DNA from 4 places in the Desulfitobacterium hafniense DCB-2 genome. Region 4 is predicted to be linked to each of the others. Evidence: riboswitches for the same ligand, from Rfam matches in the RefSeq annotation. Region 4 holds a riboswitch; each other region holds the start of a gene.
The links. A riboswitch is a leader RNA that binds a small molecule or an ion and turns the genes downstream of it on or off. The one in region 4 is predicted to bind cobalamin.

Region 1 (4,195 bases), 1.2 Mb from region 4:
CCAAATGAACAAATTAGACGTAGCTCGGCGGCTGGTTCAGGAGATTGCTGAGCGCCTTAGTGAAAAGGAGTGACTTCATTGGCAAAAAAACTGTTTACCTCCGAATCGGTCACAGAAGGACATCCCGATAAAATCTGCGACCAGATTTCCGATGCCATCTTAGATGCTATCTTCGCTAAAGATCCCAATGCCCGGGTCGCTTGTGAGACCTCGGTGACCACCGGCCTGGTGTTAGTCAGCGGTGAAATTACGACTAATTGTTATGTGGATATTCCCAGCACAGTAAGACAAACCATCCGTGAAATCGGCTATACCCGGGCCAAATATGGCTTTGATGCCGATACCTGTGCCGTGCTCACCTCCATCGGGGAGCAATCCGCCGACATTGCTTTGGGAGTGGATAGAGCTCTGGAAGCTAAAAACGGGGAGATGAGCGAGGAAGAAATCGAAGCCATTGGCGCCGGCGACCAAGGGATGATGTTCGGCTACGCCACCAACGAAACGGAAAGCTATATGCCCCTGGCCATTGATCTGGCCCACCGTCTGGCCCGCCGCCTCAGTGAAGTCCGCAAGTCGGATATCCTGGATTACCTCCGTCCCGACGGCAAGACTCAGGTGACGGTAGAGTATGAGGATAATCGCCCTGTCCGTATCGATACCATCGTGATCTCCACTCAGCATCATCCGGAAGCAACTCAGGAGCGGATTCGCCGGGATCTCCTGGAGCATGTGGTATTTCCCGTGGTCCCATCGGAATTGCTGGATGAGAGCACCCGTTATTTTATTAACCCCACAGGCCGTTTTGTCATCGGCGGTCCCCAAGGGGATGCCGGCTTAACCGGTCGCAAGATTATCGTCGATACTTATGGCGGGATGGCCCGCCATGGCGGAGGAGCCTTCTCCGGTAAGGACCCCACAAAGGTGGACCGTTCCGCCGCCTATGCCGCCCGTTATGTAGCTAAAAACGTGGTGGCTGCCGGTTTAGCTGAGCGCTGTGAAATCCAGCTGGCTTATGCCATCGGGGTAGCCCAGCCCGTATCCGTCCTGGTGGAAACCTTCGGAACCGCCAAAATTGACGAGGAAAAAATCGGCGAACTGGTCAAAAATAATTTTGACCTCCGTCCGGCAGGGATCATTAAGACTCTGAATCTGCGCCGTCCCATCTACCGCCAAACGGCTGCTTACGGACACTTTGGCCGCACTGATCTGGACCTGCCATGGGAAAAGACCGATAAAGCCGCTGCCCTGCGGGAGCAAGCAGGCCTATAAATTATAAATTTCAAAAGCAGATGGATCAGGCCGGAGGATTGTTTCAATAGGAACAATCCTCCGGCCTGATTGGTTTAGAAGATAGAACACCCCCTTACTTTGGCAATAGGACGAATTTTTGACTTGACATTATTCTGGTTTTGGCTAAACTGAATTTAGTAGGTCTTAACAATTTAAGGATTTCAGGTGCCCTTCGCCAAGAAGGGAGAATAGGGAACCGGGTGCAATTCCCGGACGGACCCGCCACTGTAAAGAGGAGTCTCAGCGCTGAATGCCACTGGGTAACTGGGAAGGCAGCAAGGAGACAATGACTCGAAGTCAGGAGACCTGCCTGGATCCGGGGACACATGAAGTTTGGTAAAGTTCATGGTCATTTTGCTTTGTCTGCAAGGAGAAGCGAGGTGGCTATGGACTTTTTATTTTTATAAAAATTATTGGAGAGGAGAGTTGAGGGCCTTGGGATATCAGGGAAGAGATGTTGAGGTGGTTGCCCTGAATGATGCTCAATATCTTGTCGCAGCCTGCGATTCATGCGGTGCTATTGGTGAGAAAGAGCTGGATGCAGTCAAAGTTCCCTGGAGGGTAACCGGCAGGATGACGGCCCGGGTCGCTTTGTTGGAAGTGCTGGCGGTGGGAGCGGTTCCCCAGATGCTCAGCATTGCCATTGCCAATGAGCCCCTGCCCGCAGGGGAAGAAATAATGAAGGGGGTGAGAGAAGAGCTGAAGGCTATGAACCTGCTCTCCCTGCCTGCGGCCGTCAGCACGGAAAAGAATATGCCCACAGAACAAACCGGCTTAGGCATCACGGTCATAGGGCTTTGCGATCAGGATAAACTTCGCATTGGCAGAGCCAGGCCGGGCAACAGCCTGTTTTGTCTGGGGCTCCCCAAAGTGGGAACTGAGGCGGCTGACCCGGAAGATCCGGATATTCTGCAGGGGATACATCTTATTCAATTGCTTAATATTCCTGGGGTGTATGACATTATTCCCGTAGGCTCCCAAGGGATACGGGGTGAAGCCGAAGCCCTTGCCCAAGCTGTCGGTGCCCGATTTGGAGAAGATTCCCAATGCAGACTTGATATCAATAAATCGGCAGGGCCTTCAACTTGTCTCATTTTTACGGCCGCTGAGGATATTGAATTAGGGGATTTCGGCAAGCTACCCATCCATAAAATCGGCAGGCTGGAGGAGGATGGAGGTGGAGGTCTCCTAACAGAAAATGAAGATTAGAATCCAAGAGAAAGGTTAGCGGAAAGATTCAGGTTATCAAGTTAAATGAAAAGAAAAAATGAAATGAAATGAAGGAGAGAATAACAATGATTGAACCTGCAAAGAAAACAACGATTCCCAAATCAGCTCAGAATATCCGACGGATTGCCATCATGGCAGTCTTTCTTGCCTTGAGTGCGGTAGGTGCCTTGATTAAAATTCCCAGCCCGCTGGGGACAGTGGCCCTGGATTCTGCTCCGGGTTTTTTCAGCGCTTTGGCTTTTGGCAGCATAGAAGGCTGTATTGTTATTGCCATAGGTCATCTGCTCACCTCGGCGGTGGTCGGTTTTCCCCTGGGAATTCCTATGCATTTGGTGATCGCCATAGAAATGGCTGTCTTTGCCTTGATTTATCGCCTGGTCAATAAGAAAATCGGTTTGATTCCTGCCGTGATTATTACCTCCCTCCTCAATGGTGTGGTGGCGGCCTTTTCCGTATTCCCCATCGGTGGTATGGGTGCAGTCTTAGGGTTAATGCCCTTTCTGTTATTAGGGTCGGTCTTAAATGTTGCCGTATCGGCCTTAGCCTATAAAGCGCTTAAAGGAAGCCGGTTGATCTAGAGGAGTGCTGGGGTGGAGACAGTGATTGAATTAAGAGATGTTTCTTATCGTTATCCAAGAGCTGAAGAGGAGAGTTTAAAACAAGTCAGCCTGGCAGTGGCCAAAGGAAAATTCATCGCTTTGATGGGTCCCACGGGAGCAGGTAAAACAACCTTAAGCTTGTGTCTGAATGGTTTGATTCCCCAGTTTCTGCAAGGAGAGCTGCAGGGAGAGGTCAGGATTGGGGGGGAAGAGACACGTGAGGTCCGGGTGCAGGACCTGGCTAAGCAAGTAGGGCTTGTACTTCAGGATGCAGAAAGTCAGATCGTCGGGCGAACAGTGGGGGAGGATGTGGCTTTTGGCCCTCGTAATTTCGGTGTACCCCTGCAGGAAATTCACCGAAGGGTTGCCCAGGCCTTGGCCAAAGTCCGGCTGAATGGCTATGATCAGCGCTCTACAGCGGAGCTGTCCGGCGGGGAAAAACAACGGCTGGTGATCGCCGGAGTGCTGGCCCTGGAACCGGAACTATTGGTCATGGATGAACCGGCTTCTGAACTGGATCCGGAAGGACGGTTCCAGGTCTATCGCACCTTGGATGATCTCTGTCGTGAAAAAGAGCGGACGATTCTTGTCGTCGAGCACTCCAGTGAAGAAATTCTGCATAGAGCCCACGAAGTTATCGTACTTAAGCACGGGAAAGTTGCCTGGCAAGGGATACCGGAACAGCTTTTCCGCAATATCCCTCTTTTGCAGGAATTCGGGATCAAGCCCTTGCCAGTCAGCTTATTAGGCTGGAGTTTTTGGCAAAGAGGATGGATTGAAGGCCAGGACATTCCTTTGGATGTTGCCGAGGCGGAATCCCTGATCCGCAATTTAATAGGGCGGCCCAGCCTACAAAACAGAGTGGTCCCGCCGAGTGAGCCGCCGGCAAGAGGCAAAGTCCATCAAGAAAAGGAAGCAGAGAAGAGCTCACTGAATTCAGCCTTGATTCAAATTACGCAGCTTGTGCACCGATTTGAATCGGGACAAATAGGCGTACAGGGGATTGATCTGACCATTGAAAAGGGAGAATTTGTGGCTTTGGCAGGCTCCAATGGAGCCGGAAAAACCACTTTAGC
Region 2 (4,195 bases), 360 kb from region 4:
GCCGGGACAGTGGTGGGGACAGCCCTGGGCGAACACCACCAGGCGTATGCCCGGGCCATCCACAATGGACTCCCCGATGATTCCTGCGATCCGGATGCAGGAGTCCATCATTAAAGCGTCCCTTTCTCACCGATGGAGGAGTCAAGGCAATTCAGGTGTTTAATCCGATCCCGGACTTCGGCTTTTTTGGCGTCGTTAAAGCGATCCAAGGTTCCCACCAGATAGCCGGTGATACGGCGGATGCGCTCAAAGGGAGCAGTGCTTTCTTCGCGGCCGCAGCGGGGGCATTCGTTGCCGATGATTCCTGTATATCCGCAGACGGGATCCCGATCCACAGGATGATTGACAGCACCGAAGCCGATGCCGGATTCTTTCATGCAACGGACAATTTTCTCAAAAGCCTCCAAGTTTTGAGTGGGATCGCCATCAACCTCCACATAAGTGATATGGCCGGCGTTGGTCAGCTCATGGTAGGGGGCTTCAATCGTGATTTTGTGAAAGGCGCTGATCGGGAAGCTGACGGGGATATGGAAGCTGTTGGTGTAGTATTCTTTGTCTGTGATACCGGGGATGCTGCCGAAAAGCTCCCGGTCCATTTTGATGAAGCGGCCGGAGAGGCCCTCGGCAGGAGTGGCCAAGAGAGAGAAATTCAGCCCGTATTCCCGTCCTGCTTCATCCATGCGCCGGCGCAGTTGCTGAACAATCTCCAGTCCCAGCTCCCGTGCCTCTTCCGATTCCCCGTGATGCTGCCCGGTTAAGACCATAAGGCATTCAGCCAGTCCGATAAAGCCCATGGAAAGGGTGCCGTGCTTCAGCACTTCGCGAATTTCATCATCCCAGCCCAGTTGGTCGGAATCCAGCCAGATTCCCTGTCCCATCAGGAAGGGGAAGTTCTTGACTTTTTTACGGGCTTGAATTTCAAAACGTTCCAGGAGCTGATTGATAACCAGGTCGATTTTCTCATCCAGCATGGCGAAGAATTCGGTGCGGCTTTGGTGGCTTTTGATGGCAAGACGGGGGAGGTTAATGGTGGTGAAGCTGAGATTTCCCCGTCCAAAGATGGTTTCCCGGGAAGGGTCGTAAATATTGCCGATCACCCTGGTGCGGCAGCCCATGTAGGCAATTTCCGTCTCAGGCCTGCCGGGGACATAGTATTGCAGGTTAAAGGGAGCATCAATAAAGGAGAAGTTGGGGAAAAGTCTTTTGGCACTGACCCGGCAAGCCAGCTGGAATAAATCGTAGTTAGGATCACTGGGATTATAATTAACCCCTTCTTTCACTTTGAAGATATGGATAGGGAAGATGGGGGTTTCGCCGTTGCCCAGACCTGCTTCGGTGGCCAGGAGCAGGTTTTTGACCACCATACGGCCTTCCGGGGTGGTGTCCGTGCCGTAATTGAGGGAGCTGAAGGGAATTTGGGCTCCGGCACGGCTGTGCATGGTATTGAGGTTATGGACCAAAGCTTCCATAGCCTGATAGGTTTTTTTATCCGTCTCGGCAAGAGCTTTTTTGACGGCAAACTCCTGAGCTTTGCGGATGGTAGGCATGTCCAGCTTAAGATTAGGCAGGGTTTGAAGCAGTGCGGCTTCCTGCTCAAAATAATCCGGGTCAGAGGAAAGGGTAGGTGTATGCCCTTGGTTGGCAAGGGCTGAGAATACATCCTTGAGATGGGCTTCCAGCTCTTCCTGATCCACATCCTGATGGATTAAAAGCTCGCAGGCTTTAAGCAGGTTCTGTCTATAAAGCTTAATATAGGTTTTGGCTACTCCCGGCGCCATACCGTAATCAAAATTAGGAATGCTTTGGCCGCCGTGTTGATCGTTTTGGTTGGACTGAATAGCGATACAAGCCAAAGCACTGTAGCTCTGGATATCATTGGGTTCTCTTAAGAAGCCGTGGCCGGTCCCAAAGCCTTCTTTGAAAAGTTTAATAATATCGATCTGGCAGCAGGTAGTGGTGAGGGTGAGAAAATCCATATCATGGATGTGAATATCTCCTTCTTTGTGGGCTTTGGAGTGTTCGGGCTTTAAGACAAACATCTCATTAAACTGTTTAGCTCCTTCGGAGCCGTAGCGCAGCATGGTGCCCATGGCGGTATCTCCGTCAATGTTGGCATTTTCCCGCTTCATATCATTATCTTTGGCTTCTTTAAAAGTCAGCTCCTCATAGACCTTCATAAGCCGGGTATCCATTTCCCGGACACGGGTCCGTTCCGCCCGATAGAGAATGAATTCCTTGGCTGTGCGGGCGTGGCCTCTTTCGATCAGGATCTTTTCCACAGCATCCTGAATTTCTTCCACAGAGGGGACTTTTTTATGTAGGTTAACCTCAAGGTAGTTGACCACTTCTTCCGCAAGAAGGAGAGAGGATTGATAGTCCTTGCCTCCTGTGGCACTGGCTGCCTTAAAGATAGCGTTGGCTATTTTTTCAATGTTAAAAGGAGCTTCCCGTCCGTCGCGCTTGCGAATCTTAGTAATCAAATACAATCTACCTCTTTTCTCAATCTGATCTCTTATCATCGTTCAGGGACTCATGATGACATCCGAAACAAAAACTTCCCGACAGAGATGCCGAGAAGCTAAAAACAACATGCCGTTAGCAGCCCAACATACTCTATCCTCCGTAGAGTTGGTGGTATACACATAGGCAGGTCTTCTGACTTAGGATCATCTATACTTCTTACCTTCCCGAAACCCTTTCAGTGGTAATGCCAAGAAGTATATTTCCCTTACAGCGGCGGGACCGTGCCGGCCTCTAACCGGCTTCCCTTTTCAACTGTGGTTGTACAGTCACCTATGAGATTCCTTATTAATGAACCAGTCTCATTATACATCAAAATCTCGTTGAACACCATATATAGATGAAAGTTTATAAAAAAACACTATATATAGGGGTGTGCAACCGAAAACCAGTTGAGCTAAGACTGATAAAATCATATCTTAAAAGCAAGGGGACTGTCAACGATCTAAATCACATTATCTAATTACATGAGCCAAATTATATGATCTGAATTATATTACCGAAATTACATTATCTCACCATGATATTCCTGCAGGGATTTAACCACGGTTTTATTGGCTGCCGCCTCCTGAGATGCGGCAATTCCTTTGGCGCTGGCTAAGGCGGCCGGGGTGGTGGTGATATAAGGGATCTTATACTTAATGGCGGTCTTGCGGATGTAGGAATCATCTTTGAGGCTGCGTTTGCCGATGGGGGTGTTAATGACCAATTGGATCTCGCCGTTCATAATACCATCAGTGATATTGGGACGGCCTTCCTCAATTTTATGGATGAATTCGGCGTCAATGCTATGATCCTGAAGGAATTTCCGGGTCCCCTGAGTGGCTTTGATCTTAAAGCCCAGCTTGAGGAATTCCTGGGCGATTTCGATGACCCCTGAAGAGCGGTCCTGTTCGGCAATGCTCATAAGGACGGTTCCGCTGAAGGGCAGGGAGGAGTGGGTTGCTTCCTGAGCCTTGAAATAGGCCAGGCCGAAGGAATTGGCCATGCCCAAAACCTCTCCGGTGGAACGCATTTCCGGGCCGAGGACGGGATCTACTTCAGGGAATTTGTCAAAGGGGAAGACCGCTTCTTTGACGCCGTAATGGGAGATCTGAGCAGGCTTGAAGTTGGTTGCGATATCGTTCTTTTGCCCGGTATAATCAGCCAGTATCAACTCCGTGGCCAGCCTGGCCATGGGGGTGTTGCAGATTTTGGAGACCAGGGGTACGGTGCGGGAAGCTCTGGGATTGGCCTCTAAGACGTAGACCTTATCCTCGGCGATGGCGTACTGGATATTCATAAGCCCTACCACATGGAGTTCCTGGGCAATCCGCTGGGTATAATCGATAATGGTGCGCAAATGGCGGTCGGCAATGGTCAGGGGAGGAATGACGCAGGCACTGTCTCCGGAATGGATCCCCGCCAGCTCGATGTGCTCCATAACGGCAGGGACGAAGGCATGAGTACCGTCTGAGACGGCATCGGCTTCTGCTTCGATGGCATTCTCCAGGAATTTATCGATAAGAATGGGGCGTTCCGGGGTGATGTCCACGGCGGCGGCCACATATTCCCGCAGCTGTTCTTCATCAAAGACAATTTCCATGCCCCGGCCTCCCAGGACATAGGAGGGACGAACCATGACGGGATAACCGATCATCTCCGCCGCTGCCAAAGCTTCCTCCAGAGTGCTGGC
Region 3 (4,195 bases), 2.5 Mb from region 4:
TCCTAACCATCATCAACACTATGGCAGAGGAGATGAAGAAATGAACCCAATCCTGGAATGCAAGGGGCTGACCAAGAAATACGGCACCAAGGTGGCCCTGAACACGATTAACTTAACTTTGGAACGGGGTCAGATCGTGGGCCTTTTAGGACCTAACGGCAGCGGGAAAAGCACCCTGATCAAACTGGCCAATGAGCTGCTCACCCCAAGCGGGGGCGAGATTCTGATCGATGGCCAAAAGCCGGGTATCGGGACCAAGAAAATAATCTCCTATCTCCCGGAAAAAACTTACCTCAATGATTGGATGAAAGTTCACGAAATCATTGAGTTCTTCCAGGACTTTTATGAGGATTTCAAGCCGGAAAAGGCCTTCGAGATGCTGAAAAACCTCAACATCAATCCTCATGACAGACTTAAGACCATGTCCAAGGGCACCAAAGAAAAAGTTCAGCTCATCCTGGTCATGAGCCGTGAAGCGGATCTTTACCTCTTAGATGAGCCTATCGGCGGAGTGGACCCGGCAGCCCGGGATTATATCCTGAAAACCATTCTCAGCAACTACAATGAAAAGGGAACTGTTCTCATCTCCACCCACCTTATCTCTGAAATTGAAAATATCCTCGATTATGTTGTCTTTATCAATCAAGGTCAAGTTGTCTTGACCTCCACAGTGGATGAAATCCGCAGTGAAAAAGGTAAATCCGTCGATGCCTTATTCCGGGAGGTGTTCAAATGCTAAGTAAGTTGATGAAATATGAGTTGAAAGCCACAGGAAGAGTTTTCCTGCCCTTATACCTGGCTTTATTGGTTTTCGCCCTGATTAACCGCTTCATGCTGGGAGTAAGTTCCAGCCACCACTGGCAGGCTCCGGCGGTCATCAGTATGGCTGTTTATATTTTTATCATGGCCGGTATCTTTGTTATGACCTTGATTATGACGATTCAGCGTTTCTATAAGAATCTTCTCTCTGAAGAAGGCTACCTGATGTTCACTCTCCCTGTCAAACCCTGGCAGCACATTGTCTGTAAGATGCTGATCTCCATGTTTTGGTTAGTGATCAGTTTCTTCGTGGCCATGCTCTCCATCATCCTCATCGCTTTAAAAGCAGGGGACTGGGAGCACATTATGAGGGAGCTGACCCAATTCTCTGGCACACTATGGGGTTATCTGGGCACATCGATTTATTTGTATTCCCTCGAGGCTGTGATCGGCATCTTCCTCATTCTGGCATCGGCCATTTTAATCCTCTACGCCTCGATTGCTGTTGGCCACCTGTTTAATCAGCACCGTATTCTGGCCTCCTTTGCCGCCTTTATCGGACTCAATACCTTAACCCAAATGATCAGCATGGGGATTGGTTTTATAATAGGGCATGGCAATGCCTGGAATATTACCCCGGGGAATTTTCTCACTATGCACACGGAGATCCACCTTTTCATTGCCTTCATACTGATTGAGTCGGCACTGATCACGGCTGCTTACTTCGCCATCACCAATACTATTTTGAAGAAGCGTTTGAATCTCGAGTGATCTTTGGGTTGTTAATTGTCATAATATATGTTATAAACAATATAAGTGAATTAAATATTCAGTTTTTAGGTGCCTCTGATTTATCGGAGGATAATAGGGAACCAGGTGAAATTCCTGGACGGTCGCGCCACTGTATGCGGAGAGCTTCTTTTATAACCACTGGTTTTATCCGGGAAGGAGAAAGAAAGCAAAGACCCGCAAGTCAGGAAACCTGCCTAATACTGGTTGTCTACGCCTTTCGCGGAAAAAGGGATATGACGGTTGCACTTGTGCTTTAACCCATTTTCTTAGCGAAAATGGGTTTTGTTTGCTTTAAAACCGAATACATAGCTTAAGGTGCCCATAGGGAGAATAGGGAAACCGGTATAAGTCCGGTGCGGATCCGCCGCTGTAATCGGAGACGAATCCCCAGAATGTCACTGTCTTTTTTAGAGATGGGAAGGCGTGGGAGGAGGATGACACGAGAGCCAGAAGACCTGCCTTTTAGAAAGCTGATTAAGTACACTAGTAAGGCTTTTTTAGGCTTGTTCAAGGTAAGTTCTCCCTGCATCATTGCAGGGAGATTTATTATTGGGGAGACTCTTTCGCCATAAGGAGGTGAAAATGGATAGCGAAATATCCATATTCCAGTTGATATAACATGCTATTAAAATCAAGAATAAAAGGAGAAGGCCATATGAGAAAAATAGTATTATTGCTGTTGCTCGCCGGACTAATGCTGATGGTGGGCTGTTCTGCTTCTAACGGCGGAAAAAATATCACAGAAAATGTCGCGAAAGATGAAATTACTATTTCGGCCGGGGTCAATTTGGTGGCCGGTGGTTTTGACCCGACCACAGGCTATGGCGTATGGGCACCGGATATATTTCACAGTCACTTATTGCAAGTAAAAGAAAACAACCAATTGGTCAATGATTTAGCCACCTCTTATGATATCAGTGCAGATGGATTAACGTACACCTTTAAAATCCGCAATGATGCAAAATTTGCGGATGGCCATTCCTTAACTTCGGAAGATGTGGCCTTTACTTTTGAAACAACCAAAAGCAAAGCTTCCGCCGCGGATCTGACCATGCTGGATTCAGTTGAAGCTTTAGACGAAAGTACTGTTGTTTTCCGCTTAAAAGCCCCCTGGTCTACGTTTGTCTTTAATCTAAGCGAGGTGGGAATTGTCCCCAAGCATCTCTATAATGAAAACTATGGGGATCATCCGATGGGCTCCGGTGCCTGGAAAGTTGCCGAATTTGCAGTTGATCAGAAGTTGATCCTGGTACCGAATGAACATTATTACGGCCCAATACCGAAGTTTAAGAAAGTAACCATCTTAAAATTGGATGAAGATGCGGCTCTGGCGGCAGCGAAATCAGGGCAGTTGGACTTGGTGCTTGTCGAATCTGAATTTGCCAGCACGCCGGTTGACGGAATGAAACTATATAGAATGTCCGCCATGGATGCTTTTACCATTAACCTGCCAACGATTCCGGAAACGACCGACCCTTCAGGGCAAAAAGTAGGCAATAATGTCACAAGTGATCCGGCGATTCGCAAAGCCTTGAACATTGGGATAAACCGGCAGCTCATTACCCAAAACGCTTTGAACGGATTTGGGCAAGTTACTTATGGAGCGGCGAAGGAACTTCCCTGGAGTAATGGCGACATGTTTAAAGACAACCAGGTTGAAGAAGCGAAAAAGATCTTGGAAGATGCAGGATGGAAAGATACTGACGGGGACGGCATCCGGGAGAAAAATAATATTAAGGCGGAAATCGTGATAACAGGACGAAGCAATGATCTGGCGCGTTATAATACGGTCGTTGCTCTGGCAGAAGATGTGAAAAAGCTGGGAATACAGATTATCCCCAAATCCGCACCTTGGTCGGAATGCCGGGAAGCGAGGAATTTACCGACTTGCTGGGTCTTTGGTCAGCCTAATCCCATAGAATTCTATCGTTATTATGATTCTTCGCAAATTGGTGTAGCGGTTATCGGCAACCCGGCTTCTTATACCAATCCGGAGGTTGATGCGGTTATCCAAAAAGCCCTTGCAGCAACGAACTCTGACGAGGCAAATAAATACTGGCAGGAAGGCCAGGCTCTTGCGCAAAAGGATATTCCGTACTTGTGGATCGTTCGTCCGGAAGTCACTTATCTTGTCAAAGAAGGGCTGAAGATCCCCTCTTTGCAGAAATTGCCAACCCGGGGGCAGGGGATTTCCATTGTAGAAAATATGAATGAGTGGTCCTGGTAGTATGAGTACCACGGTATATAAAGGATTGGGGCGCTATTTCAGCAGTACTTTAGTACGGATGCTGACTCTGCTTGGGGCCGTGAGTCTAATCAGCTTCATGCTTATTGCGCTGTCGCCGATTGATCCGATCGACGCTTATTTGGGTGATGCCCACGTCTCCGAAGAGCAAAGGGCGAATATCGCTGAACATTGGGGTCTTAACAAATCGCCTGTAGAGCGCTATGGCATCTGGATAACCCATGTCCTTCAGGGTGACATGGGCGAATCTATCACTTATCGCCAGCCTGTCGCGAAGGTTATCGGCGAGCGTTTCCGGGCGTCGCTGGCCTTGATGGGAGTAGCCTGGGTGTTGTCCGGGGTGCTGGGGTTTACTTTGGGCATTATCGCTGCCGTGAATAAGGGGAAGTGGATTGACCG
Region 4 (4,195 bases):
AATAAAGAAAGGGATGCCAATGATTGAGGTGACCAGGCCGATGGGCAGGATGACCCCTCTGATAATCAGCTTGCTGATGACGAAAGCCAGACACATGACAAAAGCCCCCAGCAGTCCCGATAAAGGCATAAAAAAGCGTTGATCTTCACCCACCAGCTGGCGGGCAATATGAGGAGCGATCAGACCGACGAAACCTATGGTTCCTACAAAACAGACGGATACGGCGGCCAATAGGGAACTCACAAATATAACCATTCGCCGCACCTTGGCCGTATCCACCCCGATACTCCTGGCTTTGGTATCATCCAAAGTCATAGCGGTCAGCTTCCAGGCATTTTTGAACAAAACCAAGAAGCAGATGACCAGCACCAGGGCAACAATGAAAAACTTGCTCCAGGTGGTTTTCAACAAACTGCCGAAATTCCAGAAGATCAGGCTTTGCAGCTGATTTTCATCGGCAATATACTGCAGAACCATGGTCAGGGAGTTAAAAAGAAAATTCAGCGCCACACCGAAGAGGATAATGGCCGTTTTATTGATTTGCCGCTGACGGGAAAAGATATAAATGGCCACAGCCACCATAAGGGCAAAGATGAAAGCGTTAACCGTTACAGCCAGGGTTTCCGGGACCTTTAAGGATTTCAGAACATTGGCGTTTAAAATCAATCCCATGGCTGCTCCGAAGGAGGCGGCGGCGGAAATTCCCAGGGTATAGGGGCTGGCAATGGGATTGCGGAGGATGGTCTGCAATTCACAGCCGCTGATGCCCAGGGACGCCCCCACCACTACAGCCATAAGAGCCATAGGCAGACGGATATCCTTGATGATCATGGAGTTATGCCCATCCCCTTCCCCCGTGAACAGCACTCTTAAGATATCGTGAATCGCTATGGAAGAGGAACCGATGGAAATATTTAGGATCACCAGGGCTGCCATGCTTACGGATAGACCGATAATCAAAAAGATCCTTCTCCTGATCAGCATATTATATAATTTTCGGTTGGCATTTTCCTCATGCTTAATCTTGATTCACCCCTTAGTCTTTCTTGCATAACCGGCATCCAAAAGGGCCGCGGAGAGCCGGAGCAAAGGCCGGTCTTAAACCCCCTTGTGCCTCCAGCGTTCCGAAGCCCTTGCCGTTTTTATTTCTTTAGGGAAATACGGTCTTCAAGGCCCGTAAACCAGGTGCTGATATCGCTGCCCACCAGCATAAATTGATCGAAAAACTCATCAAGGACCGCTTCCGGATTCAGATCCTTAAATTCTTCAGGGTAGAAGAGCTTGGCCATTTTCAGACAAGGGTAAAAAGCATAAATGGAGCGGCTGGTTGAGTGGGCAAATTCATAGACATTGTTGTTTTTAACCGCCTGCAAATTGCTCCAGCCGGTTCTGTTGATAATATCATACTGAGGAGGTTCTTTCTTTTGCTTAAGACTGTCCAGCCAGCCGTCATTGACTCCGCTGAGAATGATGTAATCAGGATCGGCTTTAATGACATACTCAGGATCAAGGGTATTGCTGCTTCCTCCGGCTGATGCTTTATCTAAAAGAACGGCATCGGCAATATTGTCGCCGCCGGCAATAGCAATCGGCAGACCCCATCCGGAAACGCTGGTTCCCGTGCTCCCGTAGACCTCGGAATATCCTGACTTTTCATAATAGACCTTGGGTTTATTCTGACGCTGAGCAAGATTTTTGGCTGCAAGGAGTTCATACTGCTTATCTATGAACGCTGCTACTTCAGCGGCTTTTTCCCCCTCCTGGAAAATCTTGCCCAGGAGCTTCATGGTCTCCTGAACCGACTTATCCAATGTCTTGCCGGGAACATCGATGAGAACAATGCTGATTCCGGCCGCCGTAAGCTGTTCCTCTATTTCCAAGGCATATTTATGAGCGGCCATAGCTGAATTGACGATGAGGACATCGGGATTCATGGACAAAACCATTTCCAGGTCAAAAGGCGCGTTATGATCGGAAATCTGGCCTAAATGTTGGGTATAGTCCCCGACAATGGGCTTATACAGCTGAGCATATTTTTGGATACCGCCACCGCCGTCCTGTCCGGAAGCAACCAGCATAGCAAAAGCCTCTTCACCTTTCAGCGGTATAATATAGTCGATGACATCCATGGTGCTGATAGCATAGGAGGAAATAGGCAGGTCAAGGGTTACCTCCCGGCCTTTGACATCCTTAATGGTTATGGAACCGGTGGTTTCTTTCTTTACGGGTAGGGCACTCTTATTCAGAGGGGACATGATCGCCCCGCTCTCTTCTTCAGGGGCAACATAACCGTAGTGAACAGGATCTGCACCGGCCTCCTTTAAGGCCGCGGCCACCCCATTGATGATCCCCTTACTGGTCAGTGTCGCACCGGCAATCACGTCCACATCCAGGGATTGAGCTTCTATAATACGCTGGGGTATTTTCTCCATGGCGATGCCGCCAACATCCTCGGTTTCCGTATTTTCGCCTATGGTAATCTTTGTGATTTTTCCTTCCTGATCCACTTCCGTGGTCACTTCAAGATCTCCGTGATAACCGGCTGCTTTTGCCGTGTAAGTCCCGGCTGCAACTGCTTTTTCAGCCGGTGGGTTTTCCGCCGGTTGGTTGGCGGCTGATGAATTGCAGCCCCCCAAGAGTATGATCATGACCATGACCAATAAGGCAACTATTCTTTGGCTATAGCGTTTCTCCATTGTTCTTCACCTTTCTTCCTGACTTTTTCCTGACCGGAGTCTGAGCATCTGTCCTGGTTTTTTTATGTCTTCTCTTTAATTTTGGGCAAAGAAAATAAATCACCCTCCCCTCCGGAAAATGAATTGTAGTTTTATTAACAGGCAGGTCTCCTGGCTCGCGCCTTTATTTATCGCCTTCCCAGTCTTCGCCAGTGGCATGAAGATAAATAAATCTTTAACGGCGCTTACAGTAACGGGGGTTGCTCAGGATTTGCACCTGATTCCCTTTTCATTACTTGCGTAAACCTGTCAATAGTTTCTTATTCAGCTTTAAACAACAAGCTCTATCCCTATGTCATTAAAACAAGTTTCGTTCAATCGGCCACAGCGGCCGGGTCAATATAAGGCTTAATATCGAGTACGGGGGTATTATCCAGCATATCCACTCCCTCAAAAAACAGACGGTTGCCCTCTCTTTTCACAAACCGGACTGTGGACAGACCGATGCCGTTGGGCCGGTTGGGGGATCGTGTGGAAAACACACCCATAACCTGATTGTTTCTGCGGGAAAGGGTCATCAGCTTATATCCCTCGGATTTATGAAAGTAAAACAAAATGACCCCATACTCTCCTTCTTGGATATCGGCAATACCTTCCTGGTATTCTTCGAGAATTTCAATAACAGCCGTCGTTTCTCCCGAAAGAGTGCTTTGCCTGGGGGCTTCGCCTTTTTCCTTATAAGGAGACTTGATATAGCCGATCGGTTTCATTAAGATCTCCACTGACTTCTCCTCCTTAGGCCACTTTTATCTATGCCTGCGTTCATAATCGGCGATATTATCCAGCATTTTATACAAAATCCGCCTGGCGGTTTCCCGCTCATCCTCCGTAAAATCTTTGGCCAGAATCCGGTTTAATCCTTTAAACACTTCATGAAATTCTTGTTCAAAGTCCCTTGCTTTGGCTGTGACATAAACAATTTTCTTACGCCCGTCTTTAGGGTCTTCTTCTCTGTATACATAACCCTCTTCTTCAAGCTTTTTCAAGGCTCTCGCTGTGTTGGCCTTATCGATATTGAGTAGTTCGCTTAACTCTTCCTGAGTTATACCATCGTAATTAAACAGCAATTGGGTCAAAAATGCCCATTGTCCCTGTCCGATGTTATAGTCTTTGACATTTCTGCCGATATAGGTCTGGCTATAACGATCGATGGCTGAAATCGCTTTGATCAGTGATTTTCTTTTGTCTATACGTTCGTTCATGCTCTTTCCTTTTAGTTATGTCGGCAGCGTTCAGGATTAATTCGTTGCTATCGCAACCAATTAATCCTAAAAACCCCTATTATTTTGTTGTTTTTCAACACAAGTTATTAATATGCTATACTATTCAATAAAATCTGTCAACTACTCTATTGATAACTTTCTCTTATGGCGACAAGGTTTAACAATCCTGTATGATGCCTAATTTCTTAACGCTAAGCATTAATACAAGATAGGATTTAACCAGATAAGTCCAAGATA

Region 1: it holds a riboswitch for cobalamin, as region 4 does, so the genes downstream of both, DHAF_RS19425 (AIR synthase related protein) here and DHAF_RS00145 (ABC transporter substrate-binding protein) in region 4, are expected to answer to the same signal.
Region 2: it holds a riboswitch for cobalamin, as region 4 does, so the genes downstream of both, DHAF_RS01830 (anaerobic ribonucleoside triphosphate reductase) here and DHAF_RS00145 (ABC transporter substrate-binding protein) in region 4, are expected to answer to the same signal.
Region 3: it holds a riboswitch for cobalamin, as region 4 does, so the genes downstream of both, DHAF_RS12640 (ABC transporter substrate-binding protein) here and DHAF_RS00145 (ABC transporter substrate-binding protein) in region 4, are expected to answer to the same signal.

What each region holds. Positions count from the first base shown of each region.
Region 1 is NC_011830.1:4,122,657-4,126,851, reverse strand. It holds gene coaBC (bifunctional phosphopantothenoylcysteine decarboxylase/phosphopantothenate--cysteine ligase CoaBC) at 1-73, shown strand, start outside; gene metK (methionine adenosyltransferase) at 79-1,269, shown strand; cobalamin riboswitch at 1,437-1,618, shown strand; gene DHAF_RS19425 (AIR synthase related protein) at 1,726-2,499, shown strand; gene DHAF_RS19420 (ECF transporter S component) at 2,586-3,098, shown strand; gene DHAF_RS19415 (ABC transporter ATP-binding protein) at 3,111-4,195, shown strand, end outside.
Region 2 is NC_011830.1:386,132-390,326, forward strand. It holds gene nrdG (anaerobic ribonucleoside-triphosphate reductase activating protein) at 1-111, opposite strand, end outside; gene DHAF_RS01830 (anaerobic ribonucleoside triphosphate reductase) at 111-2,480, opposite strand; cobalamin riboswitch at 2,629-2,812, opposite strand; gene carB (carbamoyl-phosphate synthase large subunit) at 3,026-4,195, opposite strand, start outside.
Region 3 is NC_011830.1:2,752,135-2,756,329, forward strand. It holds gene DHAF_RS12625 (GntR family transcriptional regulator) at 1-44, shown strand, start outside; gene DHAF_RS12630 (ABC transporter ATP-binding protein) at 41-739, shown strand; gene DHAF_RS12635 (hypothetical protein) at 733-1,530, shown strand; cobalamin riboswitch at 1,581-1,763, shown strand; cobalamin riboswitch at 1,848-2,028, shown strand; gene DHAF_RS12640 (ABC transporter substrate-binding protein) at 2,207-3,778, shown strand; gene DHAF_RS12645 (ABC transporter permease) at 3,780-4,195, shown strand, end outside.
Region 4 is NC_011830.1:21,811-26,005, reverse strand. It holds gene DHAF_RS00150 (FecCD family ABC transporter permease) at 1-960, opposite strand, end outside; gene DHAF_RS00145 (ABC transporter substrate-binding protein) at 1,143-2,696, opposite strand; cobalamin riboswitch at 2,820-3,000, opposite strand; gene tsaA (tRNA (N6-threonylcarbamoyladenosine(37)-N6)-methyltransferase TrmO) at 3,050-3,457, opposite strand; gene DHAF_RS00135 (MarR family winged helix-turn-helix transcriptional regulator) at 3,482-3,937, opposite strand; gene DHAF_RS00130 (hypothetical protein) at 4,157-4,195, opposite strand, start outside.